Regions from separate parts of the Ruegeria sp. BG9 genome, predicted to be linked through region 1. Evidence: riboswitches for the same ligand, from Rfam matches in the RefSeq annotation. Region 1 holds a riboswitch; each other region holds the start of a gene.

Region 1 (2,255 bases):
AAGACCCCGGCAATCACCTTGTGGGCCAGCGCGGGCAGAGGGGCCGCGCACAGCGCCAGGATGAGGGCAAGCTGTCTCATGTGGCGGGCCTTGTCAGGAACAGTTCAGGTTTGACCTTTCGCGCCAGAAGGATGGCAAATCCTGTCAGGACGGCCTCGATGACCATCACGGGGACATGGGCAAAGAAGACCAGTTTGGCGGCGGGGAGGAATTCGTCCCCTGACAAGGCCAGTGAGATACCCACCATGACAGTGGTGGCTGCAATGGCAAAGGCGCCGCCAATGCCGCCCCAAATTGCGCCATGAACAGGCGAACCGCGTCCGATCAGAGGTCGAAACAGCAGCCCCGCTAGTACGGCCGGAAAAGCGATGTTGAGCGTGTTGATCCCCAGCACCGTCAGCCCGCCGAAGCCGAAAAAGACTGCCTGTAGCAGCAGACCCACAAACAGGGCCGGGAAGGCGGCCCAGCCGAGCAGAAGCCCGGCCAGACCATTGAGGATCAGATGCACCGACGACGGCCCAATCGGCACGTGGATCAGAGAAGCCACGAAGAAACTGGCCGCTAGCACCCCAGCTGTGGGGATGCGGTCCAGATCCAGCGACCTGAGGCCCATGGCAACCCCACCAGCGGCGGCAATAGCGCCGCCGATGACGACCGGGTTGGACAGGGCTCCGTCGACGATGTGCATCTGGGGTTACTCCATGTCCCAGGCGCGGATCCAGATCACCGCGTCCTGGCTCAGCTCTTTGCCTTCATGTTCGGTTTCCGGACCAGCGCCGAGGGCGGCAAAGCCCCAGTAGCCAGCTTTCGGGACACCGAAGGAGAAATAGCCGTTGGCGTCGGAAATAGCGACAACAGCGCCACCGGGCATCGGCGAAACGGTAGGCTCGGACGAGGCTTGGCTGTCGAAGCTGGGCTTGGCGGCCATGTACTCGATCTCAATCTCAGCACCGGCAACCGGTTCGCCATTCGCCAGAACCTGACCGGTGAAGGTCGAACCTGCGATGACGTTGTAGGGCTTGTTCAGCGGCACGATCTCGGTCGCCAGACCTGCGGGGTTCATCCAGTCGGTCGGCAGTTCGTTGCGGTTCAGGAACGCCTTGGTGATCTGCTGGATATAGATATCCTCGGCCTCTTCGTAATAGGGCTCAGGCACGGTGACCACTACGTAGTCGCCCGAACGTTTGACCGGAACAGATCCCTGGAAGGCCGCGCCTTCGTTTTCGGGGCTCGAAAACCGGATGGGCTCCAGCGTGTCCAGCAGGTCGGTCTTTTCGCCATTGTGGATCACATAGAATTCCTGCGGCTTGTCCAGATCCATGACATGGCCGTTTTCAAACGGGTGCCAGAAGATCAGCTTGACCGGCACGTCGCCCGGCGCCTCGATCAGCGTGTCGGTGGTGTATTCCAGCAGAAAATGCGCCTGCGCCATCGCTGGAATCGCCAGCGCAGCCGCAGCTGTGCAAAATAGTTTCTTCACAAGGTCTTTCCTTCGTCCTTCGTGCCAACCCCGGCACGTTTCTTGCTTGATATCGGGACGAACGGAGCCATGTACCCAAAATAAGGGCATCGGCCCAATGCACACCCCAGCATCGGTGACACACCCCTTCCGAGGGTGCATATCCGGCAGGTCTCCTGACTTGCGGGTCAAAGCATGGGGCTGGCCTTCCCGGGTGGAACCCAGTGGCGTGTCAGCCCTGCTCACCGCCTACAGTTGCGGGGGCAGTTGCGGCATTGGGTGGATCAGAATTCCCCGCACCGCATTCCCTTTTCTCCGGGCGAACCCGGAACCGGACATGAGGACGCTGATGGCAGAGATTCCCATCACCGGTCAATCTCTATTTAAGACTGCAGCGATAACATCTTGTCGATAGGATCGGATGTTCCTGTTCTGCACGCTTGGTATTGAAGGCGCGCGTGTAAGCGACGACAAGAGGACGCGCACGCCTTCACCGCAATCTGGACATCAGAATCAGATGCATGCATCCTGCGCTGAGTCAGACTCCGGCGTAGCGCGCTTGTGTTCGGCGCCCTATTCCCCACACGCCCCGGAGGCCCAATGTCTGAGATCAAGCAAGGCGACACAGTTCGCATCCACTATACCGGCACGCTGTTGGACGAGACTGTCTTTGACAGCTCAGACGGGCGCGATCCGTTAGAGTTTGTTGTCGGTTCGGGCCAGATCATACCCGGCCTGGACAGCGCGATGCCAGGATTGGCGGTTGGCGACAAGAAGCGGGTCGAGATTGCCTGTG
Region 2 (2,255 bases), on a different contig from region 1:
CAAATACCCCAAACTGCGCACGACCAGAGGCACGTGCCCGTACCAGAACAACCCTGCCAAAGCGCGGTACGGCCAAGGATGATCGCGCAGTGTCACAAGGCCGGAACAGACGCAGATCATGCGATCAATCTTGTCGATATCCGGCTGCACTGGCCCCAGCATCCCTCCAAGCGAATGACCAACTGACCATTGCTGCGACAGCGGGAACCGTCGGCGCATCTCGGCCCGCGCGGCGGGCATGTCCTGCAACGCCCAATCCGCCATCGAGATCTTCGACCGACGCTGTGGCCCCGATTTCGAATGACCGAATTCCCGGTAGTCATAGATCAGACAGGCGATATCCTGATCCGACGCCAACCACTGTGCGAAATGCTTGTAGTAGTCACGCGGAACACCCGTCGCGCTGTTGACCACCACCACTGTCTCGGGCTGCTCCACGGGTCGGTAGATCCGCCCGGACAGGGCGCCATCCCCCACCGGGATCTGAACATTTTCGATCAGCACTGTTTGGTTTGAATCCAACATGGGCATCCTCGGCGGGAAACTGAACTGATGAGTTCACATTGCAACTTGACCCCAGACAGCCCATGCAAGTCAACTGCGATCCAGCTTGACCACGCGTCCACTTTGCGGATCGGCTTTCCGCAGCGCAGAAAGTTCAACTTGACTCAGGATGGTTATGAACGCTAGCGATGATGCGATGGTTCCCGGCTTTCACAAGAGGTCGGGATGAAAAGGGAACACGGTGCGGTTTTCCCCGGCTTGCTCGGGACGAACCAAATCCGCGACTGCCCCCGCAACTGTAAGCGGCGAGCGATGTCGAAGAGCCACTGGCCGAAAGGCCGGGAAGGTCGGCAAAGCGATGACCCGCAAGTCAGGAGACCTGCCATCGTCAACATAACCCAAACTCGGGCGGGGTGTCCGGGCAGGCCGTGGCAGACCCTATCTGCCCCACCTGATCCCAGCCCCTGTCCACCGCGCGGAGGGCGCAGGATGATCTGGAAGACGAAGACACATAGGTTCTCCGCAACCATCTGCCAACATACGGGCAAAACTTGCCCGGCACTGGCGCGGCTGGCGCGTTCAATGGTCGACGCGCTGGACCAAGCCGGTCCGGCGACCACATCGGATTTCGAAATCGAAGGCAGCAGCGACCTGACCCATTGCACGGACGGCTGCCACGCCCGGTTTCAGGCCAGCCAGTCTCGGGTGCGGGTTTATTGCGGAGCGGATCCTAATGCCGACAGCGAGACCCTCGATCGCTACGCCGACCTTATGTTCGGTACCGAAACGAGCAGCCTGCCTAGCGCAGCGATGACATCCCTGCCCTGCGCCATGCTCGAGGCATCAGTGATTTCGCCGCGCAAAACGACCCCGGCGGAACTGCAACTGTCGGCTTAGGAGTCTGCCAAAGCTCGGGCGGGCAAGGTGGCCCAGTGCTTCTGTGCATCGGTTTCGACCGCGCAGGGGCGTAGCTTGCGCAACCGATCCAGCGCTTGGGTTGGAGCCTCGCCGCATTCGATCATCAACCTCAGCACCACCATGCCAGAGCGACCACATCCGCCCTGACAATGGACAAGCACGCGCCCTCCGCCAGACAAAGCCTGCCGCGCCGCGGCACTAACATCGGGCCATTGCGCATCAACCTCTGACGGTGGCACGCCGAAATCCTGAATCGGCAGATGCACCCAGCGGCTGGCGCGCCCCTGAACGTCGCGGCCAAAATCGCGGGCTCCAAACTGGACCAGCTCGGCGTCGGTTGTCATCGAAAGCACGAGCCCCGGCCTCCAATCTCCAATCGTTTCAAGGTCGCCTGCATAGTCGCCGCCCTTTCCCGGCATCGACGTTAGGGCAAGTGTGCCCCCGCCCACTTGCAAAGCATGAATGACCAAATTCGTCATGACAGCATCCCCCCGGAAGCGTTGATCCTGACTCTAGGCTTGATTCACTATCTGAAGAGTGTACCCCTGACGTGCCAGTTTCCAAAACAAAATCGTTCTTCAACTCATGTGGACGCGGGCGGCGCGGGCCTCTACGCTGCGGTGACGTTCCGAATCCGCCAGAGCAGACATGACCGACTCAGACAGCCCCGCCTATCAGGTTCTCGCCCGAAAATACCGCCCGGAAACCTTTGCCGATCTGGTGGGTCAGGATGCGATGGTCCGCACGCTCAAAAACGCGTTCGAGGCGGATCGCATCGCGCAAGCCTTTGTCATGACAGGCATTCGCGGAACCGGTAAAACCACGACCGCACG
Region 3 (2,255 bases), on a different contig from region 1:
AGAGCATTTGCGCTTGAAGCCAGGTCAGAGCGTGACCTTGATGCCCGGCATCTGGCATGCCTTCTGGGCGGAAGGTGGGGATTGCTTGATTGGCGAAGTCTCAACCGTGAATGACGACCGGACGGACAACGTATTTGAAGACCCGATCCCGCGCTTTGCAACAATCGAAGAAGACACGGCACCGGATTTCCTGTTGGTTGCCGACTACTGATTTCATTAAGAATTTCGCGCTTGCATTTTCTGACTAATTTAGTCAGTTAACGACTGACCCAGTCAGATTCCTTGGAATCATCGCCCGGTCCCATTTTTGCGACCGAAAGATAACCTCACATGCGAAAATCCCTCGCCGACCTGTTGGCCATGGACGCCGTTGCCAGCCGCCATGGCTGCGCATTGAAACCAAAACTGAGGCAGGCGATCGAGGATGATCTCAGCTTTTCCGTCCGCGCTGCATCACCGCGTCCTGAAACACCGGTCGAACCCTGCACCCTTCCGCGAAACGTCCACCCATTGGTTGCGAAATCCCTCAAACCCAAAAGGGAACGCGCATGAAACACTCGGCATCTAACCACACACTGCCCTTAACCGATTTTGACGGTTTCGAACGCGGTATGCTCCCTGTCATGCGGCACTTCATCCTAAGCTTAACACAGCCGGAAACGCAGGCGTGGCAACATGCCTTTTCCGTCGCAACCGAACACTGGGGGCGCGACCAAGGATTGGTTTTGGCGCATCTGGTCTTCAAAGTCGTCAAGGCCACGCTTCACACCCGCCCTCTGGGTCTGGCCTTCAACGACCCGCTTTGTGTTGAAACACGGCAAGAACTGACATGTGACGAATGTGCCCTGCTGCGGTTGCTGCATCACATGCGCCGCGACGAAACTCCGGCGGCACGCGATGCCTTGAACGAATTGACCGGAGGCTACCCGGACGCGCACCTGATAAAGGCCGGTTTGACCCTAGCCAGCCAGTTCCCGACCAATAGCGTCGGACCGGCCCAACCCGCCCGCAGGCCGACCCTGCGCGTGGTCCGATAGCGAGATTCCGGCGCTTGACAATAGGAGCGTGAGCAGACTAGCTGCTCTGGATGGTTCCCGACGGCCTGTGTCTGAGGGATGAAAATGGGAATACGGTGCGGCCCAAGGGCCAATGCCGTGACTGCCCCCGCAACTGTAAGCGGAGAGCGACGCCACAAAACCACTGGCCCCTAAGGTCGGGAAGGTTGGCCAAGCAACGACCCGCAAGTCAGGAGACCTGCCATCACAGTTTAACCAACCCGGGGCGGGGTGTCCCGGAAGGAGGCTCGATGGCACATCCGCGTGCTAATGCAATTCATGGCTTTTGCCTTCACTTGGTTTTTGTTCAAGTTGGCGACCCGTGCCATGGCTGACCATTTCGTCCTGATATGCGGCACCTGCAATGGGCCGATACCCGCGCATGCGGCGAAGGAAACGCTGGATAGCCAGCTGCCCGAGGGGTTCTCTACACGCCTGATCGACTGCATGGCCGGTTGCAACCGCCCGATGACGGTCGGACTGCAGGCCAAAGGCAAGGCGCAATACCTGTTTGGCGATATTCAAACCCCTGCCGATCTGAGCGCTTTGGCGGAGTTCGCCCATCAATTCCGGGACAGCGAGGATGGCTGGACCAGCGCCTCGACCCGTCCTTTGGCGCTCTATACCAAAACCCTGTCGCGCATGCCCTGCCTGCCACCGGAGGACATGGCATGAGCTTTCTGGTCGCTGAAAATCTGGAATACTACGCCCTGAACGGCGACGTGCTGCTGCGCGACACCTCGTTTACCCTTGAGGAAGGCGCGATCCTGGCCGTCGCTGGCCCGAACGGGGCAGGCAAAACGACGCTGCTCAACCTCTTGTGCGGTGTCGCAAAGCTGGCTTTAGGCGATGTGCGTATTCAGGGGCAAAGCCTGCGGAAACTGTCGTCGCTGGAGCGGGCCAGACGAATTGCCGTTGTCGGCCAGCAGGAAATGCCCGACGGGCGGCTGCAACTGCGCGATTATGTGGCCCTTGGGCAAATCCCGATCAGGGCCGACAAATCCGCCGAGGCTCTTCAAGCGGACCTGCAGCGTGTGCTCGACACCACCGAACTGTCCCATTTTGCGGGCAAACAGATGGCAAAGCTGTCGGGTGGAGAGCGCCAGCGCGCCCATATCGCACGGGCGTTGGCGCAGAACCCCTCGCTGCTGTTTTTGGACGAACCGACCAACCACCTAGACCCGGATGCCAAAGGGCACA

Evidence for each region. Region 1 has a riboswitch for cobalamin ahead of ACR0I8_RS11625 (DUF4198 domain-containing protein). Riboswitches for the same ligand answer to the same signal wherever they lie in the genome.
Region 2: it holds a riboswitch for cobalamin, as region 1 does, so the genes downstream of both, ACR0I8_RS09370 (hypothetical protein) here and ACR0I8_RS11625 (DUF4198 domain-containing protein) in region 1, are expected to answer to the same signal.
Region 3: it holds a riboswitch for cobalamin, as region 1 does, so the genes downstream of both, ACR0I8_RS11040 (DUF1636 family protein) here and ACR0I8_RS11625 (DUF4198 domain-containing protein) in region 1, are expected to answer to the same signal.

Annotation. Positions count from the first base shown of each region.
Region 1 covers NZ_JBQFSY010000006.1:73,886-76,140, forward strand. The annotation lists gene ACR0I8_RS11615 (cobalt ABC transporter permease) at 1-80, opposite strand, end outside; gene cbiM (cobalt transporter CbiM) at 77-688, opposite strand; gene ACR0I8_RS11625 (DUF4198 domain-containing protein) at 695-1,480, opposite strand; cobalamin riboswitch at 1,609-1,810, opposite strand; gene ACR0I8_RS11630 (FKBP-type peptidyl-prolyl cis-trans isomerase) at 2,060-2,255, shown strand, end outside.
Region 2 covers NZ_JBQFSY010000004.1:332,782-335,036, reverse strand. The annotation lists gene ACR0I8_RS09375 (alpha/beta fold hydrolase) at 1-525, opposite strand, end outside; cobalamin riboswitch at 686-905, shown strand; gene ACR0I8_RS09370 (hypothetical protein) at 994-1,401, shown strand; gene ACR0I8_RS09365 (phosphatase domain-containing protein) at 1,398-1,901, opposite strand; gene ACR0I8_RS09360 (DNA polymerase III subunit gamma/tau) at 2,071-2,255, shown strand, end outside.
Region 3 covers NZ_JBQFSY010000005.1:319,405-321,659, reverse strand. The annotation lists gene ACR0I8_RS11055 (D-lyxose/D-mannose family sugar isomerase) at 1-211, shown strand, start outside; gene ACR0I8_RS11050 (hypothetical protein) at 331-552, shown strand; gene ACR0I8_RS11045 (hypothetical protein) at 549-1,037, shown strand; cobalamin riboswitch at 1,072-1,276, shown strand; gene ACR0I8_RS11040 (DUF1636 family protein) at 1,383-1,730, shown strand; gene ACR0I8_RS11035 (ABC transporter ATP-binding protein) at 1,727-2,255, shown strand, end outside.